Regions from separate parts of the Methylophaga sp. SB9B genome, predicted to be linked through region 3. Evidence: riboswitches for the same ligand, from Rfam matches in the RefSeq annotation. Region 3 holds a riboswitch; each other region holds the start of a gene.
What was found. A riboswitch is a leader RNA that binds a small molecule or an ion and turns the genes downstream of it on or off. The one in region 3 is predicted to bind cyclic di-GMP.
Positions count from the first base shown of each region.

Region 1 (10,985 bases), on a different contig from region 3:
CTTTGCCCGAGATCCTCGATGACTTGCCTTCAGCAGCAAAGGACTTTGTTTCTATCCCAGGTACGTTTTTTCTGGTGACACCTTTTCACTTACTCACCACCGCGACGCTGGCTCATATGCAACAACTCAATCCTGAAGCCGATTGGAATGTACAACGTTTTCGTCCAAATCTGGTTATCGAAACCCTGCCTAGTATGGAAGGTTTAGTTGAACAGGCGTGGGTAGATAATAAACTGCGAATCGGCCGTGCCACCATTGAATGCAATAGCACCACACCACGTTGTGGGGCAGTAACCCGATCTCAACAATCGCTGGAATCTGACAACAGTATTCTGCGAACCATCGTGCAAAAAGCCGATCAAAATTTGGGCGTGTACGGGGCAATTAAACAAAGTGCGGTGATCCGTCTGGGCGATGAGGTTTTTCTGCAAAATAGTGACTGTTAAAAGCAAGTTAGGCTTGATCCCATTTCTGCATCAAGTAAACTGCTTCATCCGCAAAAAAATTGTCCGGTCACGGTTTAATCAAGCTGTGAGTGGCACAAATCATTGCTCGCAATTGCTATAAATACCTCGTAAGGAATCCGTATGGCGTCACGCTCTAAAGCATTGATCTATAAAAGAGTCTTGTTGTTCAGCTTGTTACCTTTCTCTTTTTTCAGTTTGATGTTTTTGCTGCTGCAACAGCCAGTTCTGCTCGATTTGTCTGACAATAACCAAACGGAAGTGGCTTCACTCAAATCCAGTTGGGAAAACGGCGAAGTGATTGCGGTCATTCATCACCTTGAGAGCTGTGAAGGCAAGGATGTTCAATGCTGGAACACAGAAAACGAAAATGGCATCACCAAACGATCGCTGGGAATGGGGTACGCCCTGGCAGAAGACCTGCAGATTTTAGGTCTGCATAAAGCCGATATCTATTACAGTCCGCAGCAACGCAGTGAAGAAACCTCGCGAGTCTTATTTAGCTATGAAGGCGTTGCCGATGAAAGCCTGGCTCAATGCGATGCCGATAATCAGTTGTTGAACGCCGCGATGGAAAATAAACGCACTGAGAGGAATCTGGTTTTTGTGGTGTATGGCGATTGCATAAGCAAATTTCAAAAGAATCTGGGCGCTAGTCGTGACACCCCAACTTATGCAACGACGCTGTTTGCTATCAATCGCTCATCAGGCAGCAAGCCCCGCTTACTCGGTTTTGTGAAGGCCGAAGATTGGGAAAGTACATTTGGCTGGTAGATTGTGAAAAAAAAACGACTCAAAATCGTTGGCCGAAATAAATGGGCTATTAATTAGGCCTTCAATTACGCCCAAGCGGTTTATTTCGGTAAACTGATTCATCTCTACCTCTGAGATGAGCTGTCAGCAATGGAATCTGCCAAAAACACCTTTCTGAAATTTCGAAGTCTGCTGATCTGGGTTGTCAGTATTTTGCTGTTATATACCTTGATAGGCTTCTTTCTGCTGCCTTGGCTGGCCGAACGTCAATTGGTCAAAACACTGCATGAGAGACTGGGTGTTGAGGCCAGCGTCGAAAAAATACACTTTAATCCGTATACCTTTGAAGCAACCGTCGATAAGTTGCATCTGGCAAATGAACAGAATGAGCCGCTAGCCGCGTGGGACAAGTTTTATTTCAATCTGCAGCCTCTGCAGTTGTTTCAACTTAAACTGCGAATTGAAGAAATCACCATTGATGCACCGAAGCTTTATTTCCAACGTTATTCCTCTAGCGAAAACACACTGACCCGATTAGCAGAACGGTGGAATGCGACTGCCAGAACGGATGTTGCCGGAGATGCTGCTCCCTTAGAAGACAACGAACAATCTGATCCGTTATTCACGCTGGAAATCGGCGAGTTCAACTACACCAATGGTGAAATTGCTTATCGTGATGATGTGCCAGCGTCTCGTTTTGAAACGCTGCTGAGCCCGATTAATATTCATTTGGATCATTTTTCAACAGCGGCCGGTGAAACGGCGAATAAGGATCTGGTTTTTGCATTGGAAAATGATGCAAAGCTGACTTTAAACGGCAAAATGGTGTTATCACCGCTGCAGTTTACTGGCGAGGTTAACCTCGAAAATTTCAGCTTGCAGACACCGTATCGATATCTGCAGGCTCAGCTGCCATTCGAACTGCAACAAGGCAGGCTGGATTTACAGCTGGCCTATGATATTGATTTGGCCGATACCGCAAACGTTGAACTGAGTGAGATCAATCTGGGCCTGTCCGGATTCAGTTTGCATCAACCGGGCGAAGCCGCTGCTTTATTACAAGGCGGCTCGCTAACAGTCAGCAACGGCCAATTTGTGTTTCCCGATAACCAGCTAACGATTGATGATGTGGCGCTTAATGACTTCAAAATTGCTGCTACACAAAATAGCGAGGGCGAATTCAATTGGCTGCAGCTGTTTGAGCCATTGCTGGAAGGCAATACTGATGACGAGCCAACAGAGAGTGAATTGGCACCGCTACAACTGAATATTGCCAATATCGAAATAAATAACACTCGTCTAGCAGTGGAAGATCAAATGCCTGCCTCAGCTGCCAATCTGGCTTTGATGCTCACTGCTACTCTGCAAAACTTCAGTCTGACAGAAGATCAGCAGATGCCATTTACCACGCTGATCAGTCTGGATTCTGGCGGTGAAATCACGGCGGAAGGGGATCTGCAGTTATTCCCCAGCTTGGCCGTTCAAGCCGAAACAGGCATCGATCAGTTGTCATTAATACCTGTGCAGCCTTACTTAAATAAGTTTGCCCATATCGAAATGGTCAGTGGCAAAATCGACTCTGCCGCCAGCATCACATCCAATCCACAAGAGCCTTTTGCGATCCAGGGCAACCTGACGCTTTCAGATATGCAGCTGGATAACCAGCAGCTTGATGAAAAGTTGTTAGGCCTCGATAACCTGTCTGTAAACAGCATAGATTTCTCACTCAGCAAGCAACGCGTGGCGATATCTGAAGTCATTATCGACGCGCTTTATAGCCGGGTATTAATTAACGAAAACGGCGAAACCAATCTGGCATTGCTGATAAAAGAACAGCCGGAATCTGAGGCCAGCCCAACGGATAACGCCAATTCAGAAACCTCGAGCAGCTATGACGTATCGCTTGGCCGAGTGAAAATTAACAATGCCAGTTCACGGTTTACTGATCAGAATCTGCCGATTGTATTTGATGCACTTATGCAGAACCTGAATGGCGAAATCAGTGGTTTTTCAACCAGCTCAAAACAACCAGTCGATATCGCGCTAGAAGGACAGGTTGACGACTATGGCATGGTGGAAATTGATGGTGTGATGAATCCATTGGATGTTATGGCTCAGACCTCTATCAAACTAGCATTCAGTAATCTGGATTTGCCTGCAATGAGTCCTTACACCGTCAAGTTTGCCGGACGGCAGATCGCCGAAGGAAAGGGCGATATTGATCTGACCTATGAGGTTGTCGACAGTGAGTTAACAGCCTCTAACAACATCGTGATCCGTGATATCAAATTAGGCGAACGGGTCGAAACGCCAGGTGCTATGGATTTACCGTTGGATCTGGCAGTGGGATTACTTAAAAACAGCAAAGGTGTAATCGAACTCAACATACCCGTGAGTGGTAATGTCAACGACCCACAATTCGCGATGGGCCCGGTGATTCGAGGGGCTATCGGTAATGCACTACGCAATATCGTGTCGGCACCTTTCCGTTTTCTGGGCAGCCTGATTGGCATTGGTAATGATGAATCAATTGATGAGATTCGCTTTCGTGCCGGACGAGCTGATCTGGCACCTCCCGAGCAGGAAAAGCTGCATAAGTTAGTCGAAGCATTAGTACAACGACCACAACTGGCATTGCAGATCCCTGCACCGTTTGATGAGGCTGCTGATCGGCAGAGATTGCAAGTAACTGCTGTGGAATCACGAATTGATACACGTCTGAATGAAACAGAATCCACACAACAACTTAATGAAAAACGTCAGCAAGTGTTGGAAGCTTTATATCTTCAAGCAGGCCTAAGCCCCGACTTGCAAACCCTGCAGCAGGAATTTTCAACAACCGAAGATGCGAATGAGCAATCACAAGCTGAACTGGATGTTCTGGCCTATAACGACAGCCTCAAAAAACGCTTGATTGAAGCCGAAACCGTTAGCGATGCTCAGTTGCAACAATTAGCTCAGCAAAGACAGCAAGCCGTTATCGACTTCATTAAACAAAACGGTGAATTAAACGATGACCAACTGCAAACCACAGACAGTGTTTCTACTAAATTGGATGATGGCTGGCTGAACATGAAGTTTGATCTGGAAACGATCTAAATAAGTGTTTTGAATAGGTAGTTAGAACGTCATAATGAAAAGGCCGGAGATATTATCTGGCTCCTTTGATCGTGTCCCCAATGACACACCCTGAGAAAGGATCACTGGCATGACAACCATAGACTATAAGGCAATGCTGGAAGTGGCGAACAACGAAGCCCATCAAGGATTAGCTGAAAGTGGTATTCCTATTGGTGCTGCGGTTTTCAATAAAATGGCGTGGAAGCTATCGATCTTAATTCGCAGGAAAGTATTCAAATGCTTGGCGATTTCATTGCTCAAAATCCTGAAATCTGGAACGAAGATATCGGCGAGGAATAGAGGCTGTTCTTTTGGTCATTCAAACTATTCCTAATAACAGCAGCAAACAAAAATACTGGAATTTATTATGAAAGTTGAAACGTTAAGAGATGTCCTTCACTGGACAAGCGAGTTCCATCAACACCTCGCGGAATGTTTGAAACGTGGTGCCGATAAAACTGAAAATACGCGAGCACAAATGCTGCTTAACTATTTGTCAGAGCATGAAGAAAAGCTCGGACATGCTGTGCACCAATTCGAAGTCACAGGTAATGAACATGCATTAAATACCTGGTGCTATGAGTACTTTGATAAAAACCCTATCGTGCAACATCATCATTGTGATGCACCATTTGCTGAACTCTCGACCACCGACATTATGCAAGTAATCATTCATCAACATCAGCAGATCATTGACCTTTATCGTTACCTGCATGATCGTGCGGATATAGATTCAGCAAAAGACTTGATGGAAGAACTCAGATCTTTTGAAGAGCATGAAATCATGGTGATGTCACAGTCAGCTAATCGATTGGAAGATATTTAAGATTGAAAAATTTCAAAGAATCAATCACATATTTGCTCTTTGATATTCGAAGTCTGTTTTGATCGGTTATAAATAGTCGTTGCCCATTAACTTGTTGTTAGATGAGTGAATAATCATGGATATAACCATACCAACAGCGCTCAAAACACTCTCTGCCGGTGGTTCTGCAATGCAGTCAATTACTTCGTGGTGGAAAAAATCTAAAGGAGATTCTCGGGCACTCATTGGCGAGCTTAAAGATAATCTGCAATATCTCGATATGATCGCAAACGACGGCGTGGCAATAGGTGATGTGGTAGAAAAGTTAAGTATTATTGAATATAAACGCTTGTCCAGAGAAGGCTTCAATTTCAACAACCTCAAGAAATCAAAAATCTCCAATTACCCATCTCTTAAAGGCACCGACCTGGAAAGTTGGGGAGGCAAGGAAACCGAAGCATTGGTTGTTTCTATCTACGATAAGTTAAATGAGATAAAAATACGCTTTCCTCATGTAGGAGATAACCAAAAATACTGATGGAAAGTACGGGTCAACAATATTCGCAAACGAATATGGTTATTGCTAGTGCACGTTGGCAGCTAAGAAATCAAGGGAAGGCATGAAGCTACAAGGGAAAATTTCAAATTGGAATGATGATCGAGGCTTTGGTTTTGTCGAGCCAAATGGTGGTGGAGAGCGTGCTTTTGTCCATATTAAAGCCTTTAACCCACCATCCCGTAGACCAGTAAATGGCGAAGTCATTATCTACGAAATCGTTCGCGATAATGACAATCGTTATAAAGCTGAAAACATCCAATTTGCTCGTGACGTCCACAAGTCAAAAAAACGAGACAAAGTAAAAAGCCAAAGAGGCTTCGGTGGTGTCTTTACCATTATCTTTTTCATTGGACTATTAGTATCCGTCTTCAGTGGGAAGTTATCTCTAGTTATTGTCGGTCTGTATCTAATCATGAGCCTAATTGCGTTTATCGCCTACGCGATGGATAAATCCGCGGCTCAAAATGGCCAATGGAGAATCCAAGAAAGCACTTTGCACTTACTTTCTCTAATGGGAGGTTGGCCAGGTGCCTATGTTGCCCAGAAGAAATTACGCCATAAATCAATTAAGAAAGCGTTTATTAATGTTTATTGGGTAACGGTATTGTTGAATTTAGCTGGGTTGGTTTGGCTTCATACGGAGAAAGGGGCAAACTTCATGAATAATGTGGTTCTTACATTATTTAATGGCTAATAAGGAAATCAAGTTGGTTTTACTCTTGAGCAATTGCCCTTCAACCGCCTGTAATCTTGGTTTAATCAACTCAATTTTAAATTAGAAAGGTGCCATGAATGACTGAAGATAAACGACCAAAACCTACTTGCTTTGTGATCCAGTCATTTGATGGTGGTACTTATGATCGCCGCTATAGGGAAACAATCAAGCCTGCTCTGTTAAAGGCTGAAGTTGAACCTCAACGCGCAGATGAAATTCTTGGTCTAAATCCTGTTATCGACAAAATTGAAACAGCTATTGAATCTGCCTCTATTTGTATTGCAGAGGTAAGTGAAGATAATCCAAATGTATGGTTAGAGCTCGGATATGCTTTAGCGCTAGACCGTCCAACAGTAATACTTTGTGATAAATCAAAAAGAGAAAAACTGCCTTTCGATATCCAACATAGACCAATTATTTTTTATCGCACTGATTCACGAAGTGGTTACGAAGAACTTGAATCAAGCATCGTGAAATGGATAAGGAACGAGCTGGATTCATCAAAAAGAATTAGCAATATTAGAATGCTTAAACCCGGAAGTGAAAAAGCAACAGATTTTGAAGACTATGAAGTTGCGATTCTTTCTTTGGCTTTTGCATTTTGGCCAACAACTAGTGGCAGCATTGGCCACTGGCAGCTTGAGCAAAAGCTCAAGGAAATGAACTTTACAGAAATCGCTCTAGCTTTAGGTGTATCAGGTTTGGTTGAGAAAGGCTATTTAAATGAAAAGCTATTGATAGATACGGATTATAACAACGAAGAATATAAGGCATATTCTGTTACAAATGCAGCCATTAAATGGCTACAAGAAAATAAAAATCTATTAGAGGTCAAGAAGCAAGTAATTAGCGATGATTATTACGATAAAGATATACCCTTCTAGAGGTCACCAAAAGACATTCAGTTGATTAAAATTAGGCGAAGGATATGCGAGTTTACTACTACACCTCAGAGCAGCATGGGCTCTCAAATATTATCAATAAACGCATAAAGATTTCTTTGCTAAATGAGCTTAATGATCCATTCGAATTTCTTGGAGTTGACCTCTCAGATAAAGAATTCCGAGAGGCTTTCAAGGCGGGAAGGGATGCTGTGGCTAAAGAATTCGGTATTATCAGCTTCTCTAGAAGTTGGAATAATCCTTTATTATGGGCACACTACGGAGATAAGCATAAAGGGATCTGTTTGGGATTCGAGATTCATGGCTCACTTATTAAAGAAGTTACATACTACCCTGAGAGAATGACCGCAGTTGCAGAGATGAATCAAGAATTTGGAGGTCTTACTAAAGAATTCACCGAAAATTTACTATGTGCGAAGTACATCGGATGGAATTACGAAAATGAAGTCAGAGTTATTGTTCCTCTAGAAACAAAAGACTCAACTGGTTTATGCTTTAGTGATTTTGAAGGCAATATGGAGCTCAAAGAGGTGATTTTGGGCCCTAGATCTGACCTGAAAATATATAACGTTGCTCAGCATCTCCACGTTTATAAAAATGAAGTCAAAGTTATGAGGTCGAGAATAGCTTTTACCAAGTATGAGGTTGTTCAAAATAAAGCAGCGCGAGTCTATGTCCATCGTCCCTAACAAATTTAAGGCGTCAACCAACTTGATTTAGTTTGATCAAGCATTTCAAACAAAAGGGCCGGAGAAAATTCTCTGGCCCTATTTGGTTACGTCGTTATGCCGCTATCAGGATGAATATATATGTTTTTTTTGAAGATTCTTAATCTTCTATTTGGGCTGGGGATATCTAGGTATGCGGTATTCCTTAATGATTCCGCTCATGAATCAATGAAAGTCTTTGATCAGGGGTTTTCTGGTGTAGTTTCTAAAATTAAAGAGCTAGGTTTGAAAAACACCCTAGACAAAATCGGTTCATTTTTTGGTTGGATGGCCTTAATTTATCTGACTTTCTTTTTTGTAGGAAAGGGATTGTTTGGTGATGGAGCATGGCAATTTTATGGCTCGTTGGTAACTTTATGGGCTGCAATAATGTGGTTTTCTATAAAGTGGTTTACTAAATTTCAGAGCTACGCACTCAATTTTCTCGTGAACGCTCTGAAATTTTTTTCATTCATCTTACTAATGCCGGTTCTTGATTTTTTAGCGAAAACAAATATGACATCATTGTTTTATAATCAAATAAGCACATTTAATGCATTATTGTTCGGGTTTGATTTTCCCCTCACAGAGAACTCAATATACCAAGCAGGGATTCTATTCGCATTTTATGTATTTATTCTCTTGGGCTATTGGGTGATCAGCTCGGTTTATTTGGGATTTATAGCTGGAGTCTCTCTAGGAGTTGTTGGCTCGGTTGTATACTTAGCTAAGGTCTTAGACATATATTGGTCAAAAAATCATCTAACTGGATTTTTTGTAATTGGTTATGTTGTAACGTCGGCAGCATTATGGTTTGCGTGAAAGCAAAATAGCTAACAACAACTTCGCGGCTGGCAACTCACTATTAAGGTGTCGGTCAACTTGAAAAGCTTCCAAGAAGCGATATTTAGGGTCCGATATTTAGGGTCAGTGTGAAAACCAAAAAAGATTCTTTTTTTACACTGACCCTAAATATTCCTAAATATTCCAGAACGTACCTGAATTTTTGGATGAGAACACCGGATGAGGTGAATAAAAAAGCCAGTTGCGAGTGGCAACTGGCTTAATTAAACCGTCAACTTATATTAGGACGGGTCAAGTGTTTGTTTTAACGTTGTTTAGCTCTACCACGTAAACCAAAAAAACCTAGCAAAGCAGATGTTAGTAGCCAAGCTGTTGCTGGAATTGGTACCGCTGATAATTGTGTTTCTCTGACCAAAAATGAGCCTAAACCTTCATTAGCAAAATCCGGATCAAGATAGCTGTTTAACGGTCGGAAATAACGATTTCCATTGCTTCGAATTATATACAATTGTGCATTTGGTACACTTGAGTTAATAACTGATCCATAAATTCCGTTGATGAAGTCAGCATAGCCTATCGCCAATGTTCCTCCTAAGTATGACCAAAGTTGGGAGTTACTATCCGTCCGCCATTGTGAGTTGGTGATTAATGCAGTTAACTCCGTGACGGTAGCATAACGCCAGCCTGACAAAGTACCTTCAAAGTTAATGTCTGCAATCACTTGATTGTAACTCATACCCCTCGTAATCGTCAGATCTAACCAATCCAATCCAGAAATACTGTCGGTCGTATAATCACCATTATCAATGATATCAATTGATGCAGAATTAGATGCTGTTGATACAAGTAAACAAACTGCAAACATTGTTGCTTTAATAAAGGTTTTCATAAATCACTCCATGTTTTGCAACCCAGCCCTGTTGGTTTAACAGCTGTAGGCTTTCCGTCCTTGGCTCACACTAAGTTTGGCAGTCAAAAATAAGAACTTTAATCTCACATAATTATAGCTCCACGAACTGTTTGAGTTGTATTGTATTTTGTTATTATTTTTCAATATTCAGGTCTAATTATTGGCACTAAAGTCGTTTGATCAGAACTGAGTATATTTAATTTTTATTAATTGAAGAGTTCAAGGGGTCAGCCAGTGAACGATCCCCTGCCAATATTTTCAGTCAATTAACTTTGAGCATTTGGGGTATGCCCCAACCTTTAGTCCTAAATATCCTCCATTTAGCGCGGCATTACCCGGACACTCATGAGTGATTCCAAGGGTTCTGGTCGTGACAGATAAAACCCTTGAACATAATCCACTTCAATCTGCCGCAGGATATTCAGTGTTGCAGCGTCTTCAACAAATTCGGCAATGGTCTTTAATCCCATGATATGGCCGATGTTGTTAATCGATGCCACCATGGCTTGGTCAATCCGGTTGTTGGCTAGCTCCTGAATGAAAATACCGTCAATTTTTAAGTAATCGACTGGTAATTGTTTGAGATAGCCGAATGACGACAGGCCACTGCCAAAATCGTCCAAAGCAAACTGGCAACCTAAGCTTTTCAGCTCCGTAATGAATCTAGCAGCATTGGCTGGATCAGCGATGGCGGCGGTTTCGGTGATTTCAAAGCAAATATTATTTGCCGGTACTTTGCGTTTCTCCAGTTGTTCCTGAATTAATTGCAGGCAGTCTTCGCGACCAATTGAGGCACCAGATAAGTTAATCGAGCAAAACACGGGCTGCTGGTTCTGGCGAAGTTGATCGCCCATCCAAGCCAGTGTGTTACGAATGACCCACTGGTCGATCTTGGGCATTAACCCAAAACGTTCGGCCGCCGGAATAAAGGCACCTGGTGGAATGATTTCTCCCTGTGGACCGATCATGCGAGTCAGAATTTCATAATGCGGCAAGGTGTTATCGCTGTTTTCAAGCGGGACAATAGTCTGAAAATAGAGCCGGAAAAGGTCTTTATCGAGTGCTTCCTGTAACCGACTGGCCCACTGAATTTGACCCTGGCGTTCCTGGGCCTGAATGTCATCCGGTTGAAACAGGTGCACCCGGTTACGCCCGCGATCCTTAGCCGCGTAGCAAGCAGCATCAGCATGGCTCAACACTTCATCGAGACTGCCACTGGCTTCTGTAATACTGACCAAGCCGATGC
Region 1 is NZ_SSXS01000011.1:27,105-38,089, reverse strand. Features, by position in the region: gene E8Q33_RS11805 (MOSC domain-containing protein) at 1-446, shown strand, start outside; gene E8Q33_RS11800 (hypothetical protein) at 588-1,238, shown strand; gene E8Q33_RS11795 (DUF748 domain-containing protein) at 1,368-4,316, shown strand; gene E8Q33_RS11790 (hypothetical protein) at 4,426-4,671, shown strand; gene E8Q33_RS11785 (ATPase) at 4,705-5,163, shown strand; gene E8Q33_RS11780 (hypothetical protein) at 5,279-5,680, shown strand; gene E8Q33_RS11775 (cold shock and DUF1294 domain-containing protein) at 5,763-6,395, shown strand; gene E8Q33_RS11770 (hypothetical protein) at 6,494-7,300, shown strand; gene E8Q33_RS11765 (DUF2971 domain-containing protein) at 7,345-8,007, shown strand; gene E8Q33_RS11760 (hypothetical protein) at 8,128-8,847, shown strand; gene E8Q33_RS11755 (VPLPA-CTERM sorting domain-containing protein) at 9,134-9,718, opposite strand; cyclic di-GMP riboswitch class I at 9,732-9,809, opposite strand; gene amt (ammonium transporter) at 10,060-10,985, opposite strand, start outside.
Region 1: linked by a shared signal. The riboswitch ahead of E8Q33_RS11755 (VPLPA-CTERM sorting domain-containing protein) and the one ahead of E8Q33_RS00035 (hypothetical protein) in region 3 are both predicted to bind cyclic di-GMP.

Region 2 (10,985 bases), on a different contig from region 3:
AGCGTCTTGCCACATGTTATCCACAATTCGCCGCACATATTATCCTAAATACTTTAGGAAATTATCCATGAGTAAGTTCAACATTTCACCCCTATGTCAGGAAAAACCTCATGAAACCATACCCAGTTGGAATCGTCCTAATTAAAACAATTTCGTTTTTTCTCTCCAGGAGGTACTTATGAGGCAGTCCTTAGTCACTGTAATTTTTGCTATTTTGCTTGTCGGTTTGGCAGTTGCGCCAACAATCACATTATTGCGACCAATGATGGTCAGATGATTGATAGTGCAACAAAACCAGAATTAAACAATGAAACCGGCATGGTGGAATATAAAGATAGTGAAGGTAAAGAAAACCAGATCCCTATCGAAGATGTGAGTTCCATTAAAGAGCGTTAAATCTTATGGCGGGCTTCGGCCCGCCACCAAATGTTAGTTTTCAAAGCAACCTTTTGAATAATTTTTGTAGTCAAAACGCTTTTCGACATCTTCACTCGACATCGGTTTGGCATACAGATAACCCTGAATTTCATCACAGCCATGTAGTTTGAGAAAATCACATTGCGCCTGCGTTTCCACACCTTCGGCAAGTACATTAAGCCGTAATTGTCGGGCCAGAATAATCGTGGTTTGCACAATGCTCATATCGTCGGCATCTGTCGGAATGCCATCGATGAATGAACGATCAATCTTCAGTCGATCAAACGGAAAACGTTTCAGATAGGCCAGGCTTGAGTAGCCTGTTCCATAATCATCCAGTGCAAGACAGATACCCATTTCATGCAGTGAATTCAATATCACAATCGCCTGTTCGGGGTTTTGCATGGCACTGGACTCGGTCACTTCCAACTCAAGTAAGTTAGCCGGACACTGTGTTTCCTCAAGGATTCGTTTAACATCAATGGCTAAGCCATCATAGTCGAGTTGTCTGCGAGATAGATTCACTGCCATGCGGAAATTTGATTTACCGGCATCAAACCATTTTTTTGCTTGAGTACAGGCTGTTCTCAACACCCAGTTACCGATAGGTAAAATCAATCCGGTTTCTTCTGCTACCGGAATAAAATCTACCGGCGAGATAATGCCAAGTTCAGGATGTGACCATCTCAATAATGCTTCTGTACCGATGCATTCTCCCGAAGCTAAATCCATCAGTGGTTGATAATGTAAATACAGCTGATTGTTATCCATTGCACTGCGTAGATCATTTTCCAGCTGCAATCGTGCATGCACTCGGTCATCCAGATCAGGACTGAAAAAACGATATACGCCACGTCCCTGCTCTTTTGCCAGATACAGCGCGGTATCAGCATATTTCATTAATATTTCGGCGTTATCCGCATCGCGAGGACATAGGCTGATACCAATACTGGCATTAATATGCAGTTGACGGCCCAAAACTCGGAAAGGTGCCGAGAGTACTTCGAGCAGCTTGCTGGCAACATGAGCAGCATCTTCCGCTGTGCCCAGGCTTGGTAGCAGGATTAGAAATTCGTCGCCACCTACACGACCAATCGTATCTTCTTCTCGTAATACCCCAAGCAATCTTGAACCGACTTGTTGTAACAATAAATCACCGGCCTGATGACCAAGTGAGTCGTTGATGGTCTTGAATCGATCCAGATCCAGGAATAACACAGCCAAGATTTCAGGGTGGCGAACAGCATGGGTAATGGCATGTTCCAGACGATTCAATGTTAGCAATCTGTTTGGTAATGCTGTCAGCGAGTCATGATAGGCAAGATATTCAATATGCGCTTCTTGTTCTTTGCGTTCGGTGATGTCTTGTGCCGTTCCGGCGATCCGATAGATTTCACCCATATCATTTCTGATCGGAAACGCTTGCTGGTGAATATGCCGGATACTGCGATCTGGACGCATGATTCGAAACTCGATATCGAACTCACCAGAGACTTTAGCTTTTGATAGCGCATTGACAACGATTTCAAGGTCAACCGGAAAAATCGTTTTCAGCCATTGTGAAGGATTCTCGTAAAGGGGATCGCAGCTGCTTCCCCATATAGTTTGATAGGCCGGACTAATGTAAAGAATCTTATCCATGGCAAGATTAGACAACCACACCACTTCTTCAATGTTATCGGCTAACTGTCTGAAACGTTCATCTTGCTCTCGCATAGCATTTTCGACAGCTTTTCTTTCTGTGATGTTATGCGTTAAAGCCAGGTTGTAGCCGATACCACCATATTCAAAATAATTGGCATTCACTTCAACCGGAATCAGCTTGCCCGTTTTTGTTATATGTCGAGTTTCCAAACGTATAGAACGTTGCTGCATTAGTTCATGCCAATGTTCGTCCCATTCACGCTGCTGCGTATCTGGATCAACCTGAGGAACAGACATAGTGAGCAGTTGTTCATAACTGTATCCCATTGTTTTACAGGTTTCATCGTTTACATAACGAATACGTCCCTTAGCATCCAACAGATAGATACATTCACTTACCTGATTAATGGCAAAGTTTAATAAAGCGATGCTTTGTTCAGACTTTTTCTGCTCGTCAATATTCTCTATTTGTGAGACGAAATACAGAGGTTGGTTATTGGCGTCTCTGACGATACTAGTAGTCAGTCGCGCCCAGAAATATTTGCCATTACGATGAAGGTAACGTTTTTCGAGCTGCATAAACGGAATTTCATCTGCAAGCAATCGCTCAAGCTCTGATTGCCCATTCTGCAAATCCTCAGGATGGGTCATTTCCTGATAACTGAGTTTCAGTAATTCAGCTTCGGAGTAGCCAAACATTTCATAGATCGAAGGGTTGGCCCTCAACCATTGCCCCGTTAGCGAGAGAATGCCCATGCCGATAGCGGCAAATTCAAAAGCTTGTCGGAAGCGTTCATCACTTTCGCGTTGCTCGCGAGAGATCAGCAAACTGGTCAAGCCGTCAGATATTCGATGGCCTATTTCATTGAATAAACGTTTTTCGTCGTTGCTCCACACTCGTGCATAAGAACATTGATGTAAACCAAATACCCATGGTTTGCCGAGTTTAGGGTAGATTGCCGTACCAATTAACGAGCGTACTTGATAATCCTTGATGACATCAGGTGAATCGGGACTCTCAACATCTAATTGGAAGGTCACCGGTTCGCTGGCTGACAAGAAAGTTGTCATGGTCTCAGCCATATGAGCAAACATCGGATATTCTTCCCCAGCCTGCATTCCCCCCGGATATTCTGGCGTTGTCTGCTCCATGGGGACACTCCATGTCGCACTTTGCGGATCGCAAGGGTAAACCAGCCATGCCCGATCACAATCAAAGCAGCTTAGAATAGCCTCAAGCACATCACTCATCATCTGTTCGAGATTATTGGTGCCTTGAATTGCCCGATTAACCTGATCCATACATTCAAGAAAATGTAGATGCGCCTGATTTTCCTGCTCTGCCCGTTTTATCTCGGTGATATTTTGAAAATACCCATGCCAAACGATGCCCTTTTCATCAATGACTTCTGGCATTGCTTTGCAGTCAACCAGAACTTCACCCTTATGAGGGTGTAAAACACGCCACACACGATTTAACGGCTGCATTGCTTGGGCAGATTCAGACATTTCCTGCAGAATTTTTGCCCGGTCTTCGTGGTGAATACGTTCCCAGGCATATGAAGGATTTTCGATTATCGTCTCTGCATTCAAACCAAAAATATCAACAATTATCGCAGTGCTGTCGAGTATGGCTAACTGATTATTTTCTTGCAGACAAAACTTCACAATCGCAACCGGTGAAGTATCGGCTAAACGACTAATCACGGTTAGGGTTCTGATAAGTTTTGGAAGAGCGGTTCATTGGAAATTTATTCGATACCTTAATCAACAATAAAAATAGGTTATTGATTTTTATAATTTGTGGGACTGTTTGATAAGACTATACGATTGAAAACAGAGGCTCATCAGACCGGAAAATATTTACTGAATGAGAACGTTAAGATCTATTTAACTATTATCACCCTAAAATCCCGGGCATGTTAGGCATATTACCGTAATGTTACAAGGGATATTATTCACCTTATAACAGGATGTTTGCCCAACTACGATTCGTATTAAACTAATTGAATAATAAAATGATTTTGTAGCTTGATATGGATTGTATACCTGAGCGATAACAAAACTAAGCAAGTCCATCACAGTATGGGAATTTACCCTCTTCCTTTGCTTAACATCAGCTATCAATCATCGGAAGAGTTCATAGCCACCTTGCTATAGCAGGTTGACGACTACTGGTTTGCCACTAGGCTTTCAAAACGTTGCTGAGGTGGTTTGTAGATAAAAAAATTTGTATCTATTTCATTAAAAAAACCGACGTTGATGACTACATTTTCGTAAAGCCAGTAAATAAAACCACCTTCCTCAACCCGATAGCGCCATTGATACTGACACTGTATCCAGCCCTCATTTATCGTAGTCAGCAATATTGGCGGTTCATCTGCCTGCAATCGAGATTTAAATTCAACTGTCTTGGTTTTTAGATCAATACGCAAACGATCAATTAAAAAAGAATTTTCATCTATCAGCTGATAATTAATGCGATTTCCAGAGATATCATCACCATGTTGATCGAGCATAATCCGCCCATCAGATAAAGCAACAGTGGCTGAACTGAGCGGATATTGATCCGGTAAATCTTCTCTTGGTTGCTTGTGCTGCTCTGAGAGCTGAGATTTATCCCATTGACGGATAATGATTTGTAAAACTAGTTTATGCATTAATAAGTTACCGGATACACAGTAGGTGATTAATTAAGTTCGTTGGTACCAAAGTACAATTAAAAAAAGTTTAAATAAGGATTAGTTTGAATTTGTGTCACTCTTTATATGACACATTTATTTTTAATTTTTGCCAAACTTAATGCAAATTAAGGACGGAAAGTTTCAGGTCTCAAAATTGAGATTGCTGAGCCGCAAAAATTGAGGATGTAACTATGAAAAATTTAGTAAAAATTTTAGCTTTATCTGCCTTATGTTTTGCTCCAGTTTCCTTTGCTGCAACCATTTCCAGTCTATATGATGGTTTTGAAGGTGAAGGTCAGGCTAATTCAGTTTTAAACTATAACAGCTTCGTTAATTGGGACGTCACCGACGGTACTGTCGATTTAATCAAAAACGGTAATCAATGGGGAATCACGTGTTTAACTGGTAGCTTTTGCGTAGACCTCGACGGTTCAACTAGTGACGCAGGGATTTTGACTTCTAAAGATGGTTTTTCTGCTGGTAAATACAAAGTAAGTTTTGCATTGTCTGGCAATCAGCGTAATGGACCTGCTGACCAAGTTTCTGTTTTGTTTGGTGCGGGAGCACTTCTTAACAATCTTCTCTTAGATTGGGATGAAAATTGGCATACCTATACTTTCCTGGTGGATTTAGTGGATGGAGACAAATTATCCTTTAGAAACTTAGGTGGTGATAATGTTGGAGCGATGCTGGATAACATTCATGTCTCAGCCGTTCCACTACCAGCAGCAGTTTGGTTATTTGGTTCTGGTTTGATGGGTTTTTTAGCAATGCGTAGAAAAGCGAAAAACCTACAATTATAATTACCTTCATCTTTTAAAAAAAAGCCGTGGCAGTTTCTGTCACGGCTTTTTAATTCTTAGTACAAGAGTCTGGTTAATTGACCAAGCTTTGGATCGGTGCCGGAATACGACCACCTAAACGAACGAAGCGATTTTCATGACTGCCCATATTGACGGCCATCACCGGACCTTCACCTAACAAGCCACCGAAACGCACAATATCACCAGCTTTTTTGCCAGGCGCTGGAATCAACCTTGCGGCTGTCGTTTTCTTATTGATCACACCAATTGCCATTTCATCCGCAATGATCGCTGAAATCATTTCAGCTGAGGTATCACCAGGAATTGCCACCATATCCAGACCGACTGAACAAACTGCCGTCATGGCTTCAAGTTTTTCCAGACTCAAGGTGCCATTGGCTGCAGATTCCGCAATAGTTAAATCTTCACAAACCGGAATAAACGCCCCACTCAATCCGCCGACATGTGAGCTGGCAAACGCGCCACCTTTTTTCACTGCATCATTAAGCATCGACAAAAATGCCGTACTACCTGGAGCACCGAAGGCCGGTAAACCAATCGCTTCAAAGATTTCACCAACACTGTCGTTACGATTCGGTGTCGGAGCCAAAGACAAGTCGACAATACCAAATGGCAGATTAAGTAATTGCGCTACTTCACGACCAACCAGTTCACCGGCACGAGTTAATCTGGCTGCAGTTTGTTTGATCACGTCCGCTGCACGGCTCAGATCCATATTTTCATCTTCAGCCAGTGCTTTTTCCAAAGCCGCTTTGACTACGCCTGGTCCACTCACGCCTACACTGACAACGGCATCTGCTTCACCGATGCCTAAATAAGCGCCGGCCATAAACGGTACATCTTGCGGAATATTGGCAAACACCACCAGTTTGGCAGCGGCCAGGCCATCATCATCGGCAGTGAGTTCTGCAGCCTGTTTGATGATTTTCCCCATCTTTAGGATCGCATCCATATTGATACCGGCACGGGTGCTGGCTACATTTACAGATGAGCAGATGCGTTGGGTTTCGGTCAAAGCCTGAGGAATGGCTTCAATCAAAGCCTGATCGCCTTTACTCATGCCCTTCTCTACCAACGCAGTGAAACCACCGATAAAATCCACACCCAGTTCATGTGCAGCTTTATCCAGCGTGACGGCCACTTCAACTAATTGCTCAGAACTGAAAGGTGCCCCGACCACCCCGATTGGGCTGATGGAAATGCGTTTGTTGGCGACTTCAATACCATAACGTCTTTCGATACGGTTACAGGATGCGACTAACTGCCCGGCGTAACGAGTGATCTTGTCGTAAATTTTGCGTTTGAACGTTTCCAGATCATGGCTGACACAATCGGTCAGGTTGATACCAACAGTGACGGTGCGAAGATCCAGGTTTTGTTCCCGTACCATCATCAGGGTTGAAATAATGTCTTTTTCGTTGAGCATGAGGGTTTCCTTAATTACTGATGTTGCTCACGGATTCGAAAATCTTGCGATGTTGCGTATCAATTTCGATATCCAGTCTCTGGCCAACTTCATCTAATGCATCACGTAAATCCTGCATCACAGTTGAACGTGGCACATCGACTTCAAACACCATCAGATTGTCCAGCGGATTTTTACCACCTTTAAATATCGCCTGAATATTGGTGATATTCACGCCATGACGTGCCAGCTGGGTTGATACTTCGGCCACCAGACCACGACGATCCGGGCCAATTACAGTCAGGATATAGGGCTGAACTTCAGGTGTATTTTCCTGCCAGGGGGTTAACCGCTCATCCCAGGGATCGACATGAATCGACAGTCGCATTTTCTGACCAACTTGCTGAAGAGCCTGATGTAGTTCTTCGCACTGTTTATCTTCGGGCATCGACACCATCAATAACGCGCCGAATACTGATTGCAGCAAAGTTTGACTGAGGTTTTCAATGTTACCGCCGTGTTCGGTGATGACTGTGGCAACCGCAGCCATAATGCCGGGTTGGTCAGTGCCAAGAACCGAAATGAGTGCCTTATTCACGATGTCTCCTTGTATGAGATCGATGGATTAAAATCTAGTGGGCAATGCCAGTCATTAATGATTGCTACCGGAAGCTTAATAGACAACGACTTTGCGACAATATCGCAAAACATATTTGATTGATGACGTCGTTTTTATAAGGGATTACGGTTTGCTGATATTAATTTAGTCGGATAGCTTACCAAATGAGGTCAATTAGGCGTAATTCAATGACGTAGAGCTAAGGAGTTATGTTTAGATAAAGGAGTTTATATTTTGACCGATGGTCGGTTCTGTTTTAACAGCGGCTTGTTTGTTTGCTGAATCAGCTTGCTGCTGCGCTCGCTGTTCATCTTGTATTTTTTGTTGCTTCAACGCTTCAAGCTGGATGATTTGAGCTTGTGTCAGCTGGATTTGCACTTGAATCAGTTTGGCTTTTTCAGCTGATTCGGGGCTTGCCTCCTGAACAGTCCGTTTCAGATCGTCAAACAAATCCACAAGTTTTTGTTTTAACGCAGTAATTCTGGCATCTAACGACTGCCCGCCGTTTTGCTTCCCTGCCGGTGAACTGGATGCGGAGAAGGATCGCATATCAACAGAAATCGGATTACTCATGCTAAAGTTTCCAGATACAAACTTATTTATAAAGACGGCAGTTAAAACCATATCTTTAATTTTTTTCTACGCTTATAACTAAAACAACCCAACACGAGTTAATTTATGGCCATTCAATTTCTACCAATTATTAAGGCTGTTGCACCTTATGTAGCACAAGTTGCTGCCTATGCCATTCCAGCATTTACTGCCAAGCCTGAAGCCGTTAAAGCCGATCCGGTTTTAATCAAACAAATTGAAGAACTACAGAAAGCTGCGACGCAGAATGCTAAATCAATTCATGTGCTGGCAGAGAATATGCAGCAGGCAATAACCGGCTTTGAAACTGCGGCCGAAGAAGCTAAAAAACAGGTTACAACCTATCGCAATCTGTTATTTCTTTCTCTGGGTCTGTCAGGTGTAGCGTTGCTAATTTGTGTTTATCTGTTGCTTAGCTAACGTTCATCTCCATAAGGAAATGCTGTGCCGCATTGCATTATTGAATATTCCAAAACAGTTGAACTATCACCATCGCGGTTAGTTGAAGCGGTACATCAAGCGGTGCTTGAAACAGCATTATTTGATGCATCACATATCAAAACACGTGCAATGGCTTATGAGCATTATCAATTGGCTGACAACTCAAAGGAGTTTATCCATGTGACGGTTCGTCTGCATAGCGGGCGTACCATACAACAAAAGCAACAGTTAACGGCCATGATTTTGCAGTCGTTGGAAAAGCTCAGCTTAACGAAAATCACCATTACAGTAGAAGCCGTTGATATTGATAGTAATAGCTACGCCAAGTTGGTTATTGTCTAACGCTATGACTCACAGCTTTAAACGGTGATTGTTGCTGATAACGTAATACTGTAACCGACGGGTTTTCACCAAACAGGCTGGTGTAGTCATGAGTAAATTGACCTGCATGAAAAAAGCCCCACTTCTGAGCCACCATCGAAATGGTTTCATCCTCCTTTAACCCCGTTGTCAAAACTCTTCGGACTGCGTTAAGCCTGGATATACGCAAGTATCTAAGTGGACTTATACCCAACACATCTTCAAAACAATATTGCAGGGTACGTCGACTCACATAAGCCAATGCGCACATATCGGTAATAGTGATGGGTTTATCCGAGCGGGCATCAAGATATGCCGTCACCTTTTGCACAACAGCACGGCGTTTTACAAAGCTTGGTTTCTCATGAATCTCTTGGTCATTTTGCTGCAAAATTTCCAGCACCGCCATCATCAAGATATCTTCCTGATGATGCCTTATCAGATTGTCCGGTTGTGGTTTCAATACATCATTTAATAGATAGCGCAGTGACTTCAGTTTCTCTGAATGCCATACCCGTAACGGCGAATGAAACAGGCTGATATCCAGTTCTATTCCATGCAGACGTGCAACTTCTTTTAGGGTGTCTTGATTGATCACAATGCCAAAGATATTGAATTGCTCCGGTGTAACCAATTCAAATTGTGTGCTTCCCGGACGAATCATCAGGTGATCACTACTAACGTGATGACCGTTGATACGACATGATTTATCGTCAGCGGAAAACCCCAGCCAGATAGCGTTTGGCCAGACATTACATTGTTGTCTTACGGTTTGGCTTGTGTGCTCACGAAAAGCATGGATTGATTCAAACATCACCTCTTCAATCTTTCCGTAAAAGCGACCATTACTTATCTGATCATACTGCTGCTGCCAGTCTTTCAGATTATGGGCTTGCTCGTCTGCATCGTTGGCTTCCATAACGCACCATTTAGATACAGCTTCGCCTTGTTTAGGTGCAAATTTTTCCAGTTCTTCTGTCATTTGCTTTACCTGTTTTAGTAATAATGCCAATACCGCCTAAGTAAGTAACTGAATATAAACCCAATATTTTTTTGCCGATTTTCGATATTGGCTAGGTATAGATATCGCATTCATAGTTAGTAAACTTTGTTTATTCAGGTGCAATATTTATTCCATCTAATTGGATTTAAAGCAATTTATGGGTCATAGCTATCGTTATCAGTTGGGCAGCAAAACCTATCAATTTGCAGATTTGGCAGATTTGATGGCGAAGGCAACCCCTGCCCGTTCGGGAGACCGATTGGCAGGCGTTATTGCTGAATCTGCAGAACAACGGGCTGTGGCGCAATTGTTATTAGCTGAAGTCCCATTAAAAATATTTCTTAACGACACGCTGGTGCCATACGAAGATGATGAAATCACCCGTTTGATCATTGATGAACATGATGCTGAAGCGTTCTCGATTATTTCGCATTTAACGGTAGGTGACTTTCGTAACTGGTTGCTGACTGATGAGGCCAGTACCGAAGTACTTCAGCAGGTCAGTACTGGGATCACTCCGGAAATGGCCGCTGCAGTGAGCAAAATCATGCGTAATCAGGATTTGATTCTGGTCGCGCAGAAATGTCGGGTAATCACCTCGTTTCGCAGCACTATTGGTTTACCTAAACGTCTGTCCACCCGATTACAACCCAACCACCCAACCGATGATGTCAATGGTATTGCAGCCAGTATACTGGATGGTCTTTTGTACGGTTCTGGCGATGCGGTTATCGGTATCAATCCGGCCACTGACAATGTCGCTCAGGCCACACGGTTGATGAATTTAATGGATGAAGTGATTTCCTTATATGAAATCCCTACCCAATCCTGTGTTTTGACCCATGTCACTAATACATTGGAATGCATCGAAAATGGCGCTCCGGTAGATCTGGTATTTCAATCAATCGGCGGCACTGAAAAAACCAACAGTAGTTTCGGATTTAATTTAGCGATATTGGCTGAAGCCCAACAAGCTGCTTTGTCACTGAACCGTGGC
Region 2 is NZ_SSXS01000004.1:7,070-18,054, forward strand. Features, by position in the region: partial or broken gene E8Q33_RS05430 (YgdI/YgdR family lipoprotein) at 220-396, shown strand; gene E8Q33_RS05435 (EAL domain-containing protein) at 430-3,768, opposite strand; gene E8Q33_RS05440 (hypothetical protein) at 4,233-4,721, opposite strand; cyclic di-GMP riboswitch class I at 4,844-4,921, shown strand; gene E8Q33_RS15945 (VPLPA-CTERM sorting domain-containing protein) at 4,937-5,548, shown strand; gene E8Q33_RS05450 (PFL family protein) at 5,622-6,995, opposite strand; gene E8Q33_RS05455 (glycine cleavage system protein R) at 7,006-7,572, opposite strand; gene E8Q33_RS05460 (FlxA-like family protein) at 7,807-8,166, opposite strand; gene E8Q33_RS05465 (hypothetical protein) at 8,272-8,604, shown strand; gene E8Q33_RS05470 (5-carboxymethyl-2-hydroxymuconate Delta-isomerase) at 8,629-8,967, shown strand; gene E8Q33_RS05475 (helix-turn-helix domain-containing protein) at 8,957-9,967, opposite strand; gene E8Q33_RS05480 (ethanolamine ammonia-lyase subunit EutB) at 10,146-10,985, shown strand, end outside.
Region 2: linked by a shared signal. The riboswitch ahead of E8Q33_RS15945 (VPLPA-CTERM sorting domain-containing protein) and the one ahead of E8Q33_RS00035 (hypothetical protein) in region 3 are both predicted to bind cyclic di-GMP.

Region 3 (9,018 bases):
TAAAGGTACAGTTGGTATTAGTTCGGGAGAAGTTGTAACAGCGTCAACATCACCATTAGCTAGTGGTGCCTTCGTTAGTGATGCGTATACAGTTACAAGTGATATAGCTGCTATTGCCACTCTATCTTTAACGTTTAATCCATTAGCCCCAACTACTGCTGTTTCAATTTTTGATGGAATGGACATTGTGGGTTTAAGCATTACCAAAATTGGTTCATTAGGTATTCTTGAGTACACATGGTTATTAGAAGCAGCAACTGAATATGTAATCAACGTATTCATTGGTAAAGCACTTTCTGGTAGTAACTACGATTTACGTTTAACCGCTGCAGGTATCAGTGAAGTTCCATTGCCTGCTGCATTGTGGTTGTTTGCACCAGCATTGTTGGGTTTTTTAAGCTTTCGCCGTAAAGCTAATAAACTTTCATTAGCATAAATTTGCAAGTTAACAATTGTTAGTTTGATAAGGAAAGGAAGCTTCCGCTTCCTTTCCAACGTAAGAATAATGAAATATTTTTACGCTATATTAAAATTCCATTAGATGAACTATCTCAATCTAATAATCAGTTTCCAGAGAAATCTGGAAAAGTTGTTGTTTCAATCAATGACTTGCCAAACTTATCGTGAGGTAAGGGCGGAAAGCCACGGATCTTTGGGTTATTTTTAAAGATGGCCGGGTTGCATTGTTTAAATTTTTTCATAATCATTAGGAAATTCTCATGAAAAAAACGATGCTATTTTTTGCAGCCATGTTGTTCTCGTTCAACGTTAATGCAGCTTCATTATCATTAGTTGGTGCAGATTCCAATGCAGGTACAGTTGGAATCGCTTCAGGTTCAGTTGTTACTTCTGGTTGGAGTGCCGGTGGTATCGGTGGCACAACCATTAACGATGTATTTACTGTTTCTTCTGATGTTGCTACCACAGGAACGTTGTCTCTGACTTTTAATCCATTAATCCCTAACAGAACTTCGGTTTCAATTTTTGATGGTGTTACAACTACATTGTTAGATGTGATCAGAATTGGTTCACTGGGTGTTGTTGAATATTCTTGGATGTTGGAAGCTGCAACAAACTATGTAATCAGCGTAATGATTGGTCGTGGCGCTGCAGGAAGCAACTACGATTTACGTTTGGACAGTGGTATTAGTGAAGTACCTGTACCAGCAGCATTATGGTTATTTGCTCCAGCATTATTAGGCTTTTTTGGTTTACGTCGTAAAGCAATGAAAGCTGCTGCATAATTTAAGAGTTAACAATATTGTTAGTTTTAAAAAAGGGAACCTCGGTTCCCTTTTTTTTGAAAATGGCATAATTTAAAAAAATGTTGTTCGATAATTCACAAAGCATCAAATGACATTTAACCTTAATTTATATGATGCTTATCACAAAGTTTTCGGTAATTAGTACCATAGTACAATTACATTTCCAGTTTTTGATTGTTAAATTGCAACTGTACTTCTGAGAGATGTTTCTGGAAGACGCTAAGCGCGAGACAGTGTCGTCTCGTTATAAAAGCCAAACTTGTCGTGAGGCAAGGTCGGAAAGCTACAGATCTTCGATACTTTAATGTTGAAGATGGCTGGGTTGCATTGCTTAATTTTTCAATTTAAAGGAAATTATTATGAAAAAAGCGATGCTGTTCTTTGCTGCATTATTGTTCTCTGTAAATGCGAGTGCTGCTTCATTAACTTTGGTTGGTGACGCTGCAAATGCGGGTGTTGTTGGTATTGGTTCAGGTCCAGTTGTTACTGCTGCTTGGAGCTCATCAGTATCTGGTGGAGAATCAGTTAATGATTCTTATACAGTTACTACTGATGCTTTAACAGGTGGTTTACTGTCATTGACATTTAATCCATTAGCTGCGGGTACATCTGTATCAGTAACTAACGGTGGAAATGTGGTTTTCCCAACAATTACACCAATATTAAATCTTGGTGTAACTGAATACTTTTGGGTATTACAAGCGGCAACTGATTATGTGATTAACATTATGATCAGTACAGCTGCAGCAGGTAGTAACTATGACCTGCGTGTAGAAACACCAATTCCAGCTGCATTATGGTTATTTGCTCCAGCATTATTAGGCTTCTTCGGCTTACGCCGTAAAGCACAAGTAGCTGCTGCATAAAACCAGATAAGTTAACAATATTGTTAGTTTTAGGAAAAGGGAGCTTCGGCTCCCTTTTTTTTGACAAATTAAGCTGTTATCATCGAATCTGAAAGTAAATTATAGCCACGGAGAAGGATTCATGAAAAAGTTACTCAGTTCAGCTTTTTTTCTAACAATAATCTCAATAACATCAAATGTTTATGCTGATGAACCCTACACACTAAACCCAGGTGATCGCTTGTTTATCTCCGTTTGGAACGAGGAAGCATTACAAAAAGAAGTGATTATCTTACCGGACAGTACAATTTCATTTCCCCTTGCAGGCCAATTTAACACTCAAGGTAGAACAGTTATTGAGTTGGAAGACGAGCTAAAAGCAAAATTATCTGACTATATATCCGATCCAGTTGTAAACATTACCGTGAATGCAGTAGCCGGTAATACCGTTCATATTATTGGTAAAGTTCTACGCCCAGGTTCGTTTTCAATGAGCCAGCCATTAGACGCTATGCAAGCTTTAAGTTTGGCAGGCGGATTAAATACCTTTGCTGAAGAAAACAATATTATTATTTTGCGACGTAATGGTGATAAACAAGAAATTATTCCAGTTCATTATGCCCGTATCAAAAAAGGTCAATCATTAGACTCAAATGTCATGTTGAAAAGTGGTGATGTAATTATCATTCCTTAATATTGAGGAATATTGGCCCACTGAAATGGAGCAAACATGAATAACAGAGTACTGCTACCTATTGCTCTGGTTTTGGCCAGTCAATCCACATTGTTAACTGCAGCAGAATACGTAATTGGAGCAAAATTTTCTCCTACATTCACTTACGATGATAACGTTCAGCTTCGTGAAGATAAAGAAGGGAGTTTCTTTACTCGTATTCAACCAACTCTTGTATTATCAAGAGCTGAGGCTAACTCGAAAATTACTTTTAATACTGGATTAAGCGTTGAAAGATATACAGATTTGAAAGATCTGGACCGAGAAGATCCTTTTGCAAACTTTTCAGCCGGTTGGAATACTGAACGTAGTTCATATGGTTTATCTGCCAGTTATGCTGAAAGAGCGCAGCGTTCAATTGCAGAAGAAGATACTGGTGATTTTGCTTCCAATGCAACAGTTGAAAGTATTAATTTCGCACCAACATACAGTTATCAGCTGACCGAAAAAGATTCGATATACGCAAGTTATAATTACAGTGAAAGAAAGTATTCTGACACAGAAACAGATATTGATAATCCATTGGGTACGAGTTTTAACGACAATAAAACGCATACTGTTACCAGTGGCTGGCAGCGGACATGGACAGAGAGGCTAACCGCTGGTTTGGCACTAACATATGCGACTTATAAGTCTGAAGGTATTCAGCAATCGGAATACGATACCTATAACCTTGCAATAACTAGTAGTTATCTGCTCACAGAAAAGTGGTCTATATCAGGTCAATTAGGTTACAGAACTTTAGAAAACGAAATTACGCCGGTTCTTGGCCCTAAACTTTCAGATAAAAGTTCTGGATCCCTTTTTAATCTCTCCACCAAATATACAGGTGAAATAAATAGCCTATCTTTTTCACTATCACGTTCATTAGCGCCATCAGGTGAAGGTAATGTGAATGAGCAAGATAGAGTGAGTTTAACGTGGGACAGAAAAGTATCTGAAAAATTATCTTTCAATATCAATACAACTTATCAAGAGTCTCAAACAGTTGATAGATTCAATACAACAGATAGAGAATACTTTCAGTTTTCTCCTGGTATGTCATGGAAATTACAAGAGGACCTAAACCTGCGTTTTGGCTATCAATATAGAGAACAAAAAAGTTCTGATAGGGGAGATGCGGATGGTAACATGGTGTTCATTACGGTTGGGTATGATTGGGATGGATTGCGTTATTCCCGCTAAATTAAAGAGATAAAAATGGAAGAAGAAGTAAAAGGCATTCGGGATTATTTGGAGGTCTTCTGGCGTCGTAAATATTGGATTTTGATTCCAGCAATAGTTTTAATGACCGGTGTAGCTATTTTTACCTATAGTTTACCCGCGACATATAAATCAGAAGGCCTTATTCTGATTGAATCACAAGAAATTCCGCAAGATTTAATCCGAACAACCGTCACCAGTTATGCAGATCAGCGTATTGAAGTCATTAAGCAAAGATTGATGACAACGACTCGTGTTATGCAGATTGTTAACAAATACAATTTATACGCAGAAGAACGCCAAAAATCTCCAACAACTGGTCCAATTGTCTCTTTGTTTAGAGAGAATGTTAGTGTCAATATTGTTCAGGCGAACGTCACTGACCCGGTAAGTGGTCGAGCTAAACGCGCCAGTATTGCCTTTCGGGTTTCTTTTTTAGATAAAGATCCTCGCATTGCGCAGCAAGTTGCAAATGAACTGGTTACAGAATTTTTAAATGAAAACGTTAGAACTCGAACAGATAGAGCCGAAGACACCACGCAGTTTTTAAAACTGGAGGGTGACCGGATGCAGAAAGAAGTTCAGCAAACTGAAAGAGAAATTGCCGAATTTCGTGATCAATACAGCGATAGCCTGCCAGATCTGCTTCAGTACAACTTGTCAATGGTACAAAATACTCAGCAGGAAATTGCAGCAGTTGAAAATCAAATCATGGTTCTAGGTGATCAAATCACTACCATGTCATTGCAGCTATCAATGATTCCACAACAAAACGTGCCAGGTGCTGTGGCGGGGCCACAAGCAACTCCTGAACAAGTTGCCTTGGAACGTTTACGTGCAGAATTGCGGTCTATGCAGAGCCGTTATTCAGAAAATCACCCGGATTTACAGCGTGTTAAACGTGAAGTCGCTTCTCTAGAAGCTCAAGTTGGTTCAACACTGTCACCAAGACAGTCAGTTGAGGCCGAAATAACTGCGGTTCAGTCTAATCTCCAAAATCTCAAACAACGTTATGCCAGTGAGCATCCTGATGTAAAAGCTGAGGAAGCAAATCTTGCCAAGTTACAGCAACGTTTAAGAGATCTTCCTGCTGAAGATGTCAGCAGTGCAGTAGTAGAGACGAGTAACACTAATCCTGTTTATGTTGAAGTCAAAGCCAAAATTGATTCAATTCAGCGCGAAATTGGTCGTCTGAGAGATCGTGAGCAAAGATTGAGAGCTAAACTTGTTGATTATGAAAACCGCGTAGTGCAAACCAATCAGGTACAACGTGCCTATATGGACTTAACGCGTGATCATGAAAACAAGTTGAATCAATATCAGCAATTACGTGCCAAGCAGTTACAAGCAGAGCTCGCACAAACATTAGAATCTGAAAATAAAGGTGAAAGTTTTACTTTAATTGAACCACCACAGGTTCCAAGTTCAGCTGAAAAACCAAATCGTCCAAAACTTTTAGCAATGGGGTTTATGGCTTCTGTTGGCTCTGGAGTTGGCTTAGCATTTTTAATAGAAATGTTCTTTGGTGGTGTCCGTGGTTATAGCAATATTTCTCGTATTGTCGGTAAGCCTCCCTTAGTTGTAATACCCTTTATTAGAACTGAAAAAGAGAAAAGTAAGAGACGAGCTTTAATTTATCGTTGGCTAATTGTTTTAATTTTAATTGGTATTGCTGCCATTGCAGTGTTTCATTTTTTCGTAATGGATCTGGAAGTATTCTGGTTCAAGTTGCTGAACAAGCTTAGCTTGCTGTAACAGCACCCTAAATCAATAAATAGATTGGTAACTTATAATGGATAGAATTCAGAAAGCACTAGATAAAGCAAAAGAAAAACATGCCCAACAGCCTGTTATTAAACCCAAAAATAATATCGACACACGAAATGTAAAAAATCGTGTGGAAGACCCTCTGGAAGAAAATGTATTAGAGTCGATATCTTATTCGCAAACCAAAGTCATTGATGTTTCAAACAGTACACTTGAACGTAACCGGATAATTGCAGGGTTTTACAATAATCCTCAGTCCGCTGTTTTTCGGATGCTACGCACGCAAGTATTAAAAAAAATGCGTAGTAATCGTTGGCAAACCTTGGCGATTACCTCGCCAACAGCCGGAGAGGGCAAGTCAGTAGTTGCAGCTAATTTGGCTATCGCCATTGCAATGGAATTGAACCAAACTGTCTTATTGGTGGATATGGATCTTCGTAACCCAAGCATAAGTAAAAACTTTGGCTTAAAACCTTCTCTGGGCCTTCGTGAATATCTATCAGGTAACTATGAGTTGTCAGAAGTGTTAATGAACCCAGGCATTAAACGTTTAGTTATTTTGCCGGGACTTGGCAGAGCTGACGATTCTGCAGAACTTCTATCTAGTCCAAAAATGGCAAGTTTGGTTACTGATATTAAATCGCAATATGATTCACGTGTGATAATTTTTGATGTTCCCCCGTTATTACAAACTGATGATGTTTTGTTATCTGCTGGTTATTTTGACAGTACATTATTAGTTCTCGAAGATGGCAAAAATAACGAATCCAATATCACGAAATCTCTACAATTATTGGAAGGCTCTCATCTGCTTGGTACTGTAGTAAATAAAGCAGCCCATCATCCTGAACATCAAAATTATTAATTCATGTATACAGAACACTTTGGACTGACAAGTAAACCCTTTAATCTGGTTCCAGATCCCACTTTTCTCTATTTAAGCCCTAATCACAAAAAAGCATTAACTATGCTTGAGTATGGCTTAATGAGCCATGCTGGATTCACTGTAGTAACGGGGGAGATCGGGGCGGGTAAAACTACCCTGATAAGAGCACTTTTATCGAAAATTGAAGATGATTGTGTAATTGGGTTAATTAATAACACCCATGAGTCATTTGGTGAACTAATGACTTGGGTATTAGATTCCCTTGAAATTGACTCAACCGCCACTGACAATGCAGGACGTTATCGTGACTACATTAACTTTGTAGTCGAACAACATGCTCAAGGAAAAAGAGTAGTTCTGATTGTTGATGAAGCTCAAAACCTGTCTGTTCAAGCCCTGGAAGAGTTACGCTTATTATCCAATGTGAATATTGATTCAGATATCTTTTTGCAACTGGTTTTAACTGGTCAACCAGAACTCATTGATAAATTAAACCTGCCAGAACTAAAACAATTTGCTCAACGGATTGGAGTGGAATTTCATTTAAAAGCTCTCAGTTATCCTGAAACTCAGAACTATATTGAGTACAGACTCCAGATTGCAGGGTCTAGTAAAAAGATATTCACAAATGAAGCTTGCGCGGTAATCTATTGTTATAGCGAAGGAATTCCACGCCGAATCAATAACCTGTGTGACTTTGCATTGGTATACGCTTTCGCTGAAGATAAACAGGAAATCGATGTTCCACTGCTATTAGAAATGATCCGTGATAAAAAGGCTACGCGGATTGTTCAATCAAACTTTTCAGAAAACCCTGACGTTAAAAGAGTTCGAGGTTGGCTACTGGAGCAACATAATATTCAGCTTCAATAACGGGATTTTTTCCTTATAAATGCTAATCATTACGAAATGTGAATAATGTCACGTTAATCAAAGACCGTTAAATTTAATATTCATTCATCTCCAATCTTTCGCGGAGGTGATATTAAGCCAAATGAACGATATGACCTTTTAAAAATCCTCTGCCCCCCAGAGTTTTTTGGCCCGGTGGTAACACCGGGCATTTTATTTTAGCCGTCTAAAAATAATCACATCCTTTTATGTTAAGGTAACCTCTAGGACGTATAAGTAAGCATAATTTTGCTCACTAGTAGTCATAACAACAATTTCGTTCGGGGTCGTTTAAGAATGTGTGAATCGAATCACTATTCTTTTATATTATTAGTCATATCATTTGACCCGCATCATCTATTTATATAACGGGGGGGATGGTCATGAATCTATTTTCTAAACTGCTAGGTGCTTCTTTGCTGATTCTATTCAGCGCAACTTCTCAAGCTCAAAACTACTATGTTTGTGACACGGGTGATGACGCAAATGATGGTAAGTCTGAAGCTAAACCATTTAAAACTCATGCAAAAGCGATCGAAGCATTCAATAAGATGTTTGCTGGGGACAGTGTTCTTTTCTGCCGTGGTGGTGTTTTTTATGCGGATAAAGAAGTTAGATTATCTAATTCACGATGTGGTGCTGCAAAAGTATGCACAATCGGGGATTATGGTTCAGAAACTTTACCTAAACCTATTATTCAAGCTGTTGGTCAAACACCTTTCAACTTTCAAAATGGTGGTGATTCAAGGCCCGATGGTGGCTACGTAGTCAAAAATCTATCGATTATTAGTAATGAAAAATCCGGCGCTGGGATCATGCTTTATAACGAAGTAAATGACATGATTGTTGAAAATGTTCATATTGAAGGTTTCAACGTGGGTTTTTACGCAGCTGGTGCAAATAAAGCATCTTCAGGGAATCAGGCAAACAATCGCTTGATATTACGTGACTCACTTATTATCAACAATCATAAACAAGGTTGGTTAGGTGGTTGCAATGACTGCTTGATTGAAAATAATATCTTTGAAAATAATGGTCGTGTTGAGCGATTCGACCATAATATCTATATAGACAGCCCTAACAAATCTCAAAGTTTTGAAAATAGAGGCATTACAATACGTGGAAACACTTTAACCAAATCAGCAATGGTGAATGGCAAATGTGCTGGTAGCTCGTTAGTGGTTCACGGCATTATTAAAGATTTGGTTATTGATAACAATTTAATTAAAGAAGAAGTGGGTAAGGTAACGCCTTATTGTTGGGGAATTCAGGTTGATCCAGGCAATCAACTAGATGAATCATTCATTGGAGTGAAGATCACAAACAATAAGCTTGTAAACATGGGTAATACTGGTATTGCCTGCTCATCATGTGTAAATGTTGAAATTAAGAATAACTCGATTATTGATGAAGGCAATATTCTTAGAA
Region 3 is NZ_SSXS01000001.1:1,089-10,106, reverse strand. Features, by position in the region: gene E8Q33_RS00045 (hypothetical protein) at 1-436, shown strand, start outside; cyclic di-GMP riboswitch class I at 602-686, shown strand; gene E8Q33_RS00040 (hypothetical protein) at 720-1,244, shown strand; cyclic di-GMP riboswitch class I at 1,508-1,595, shown strand; gene E8Q33_RS00035 (hypothetical protein) at 1,625-2,131, shown strand; gene E8Q33_RS00030 (polysaccharide biosynthesis/export family protein) at 2,253-2,804, shown strand; gene E8Q33_RS00025 (autotransporter domain-containing protein) at 2,841-4,028, shown strand; gene E8Q33_RS00020 (sugar transporter) at 4,044-5,801, shown strand; gene E8Q33_RS00015 (CpsD/CapB family tyrosine-protein kinase) at 5,839-6,678, shown strand; gene E8Q33_RS00010 (ExeA family protein) at 6,682-7,572, shown strand; gene E8Q33_RS00005 (hypothetical protein) at 7,974-9,018, shown strand, end outside.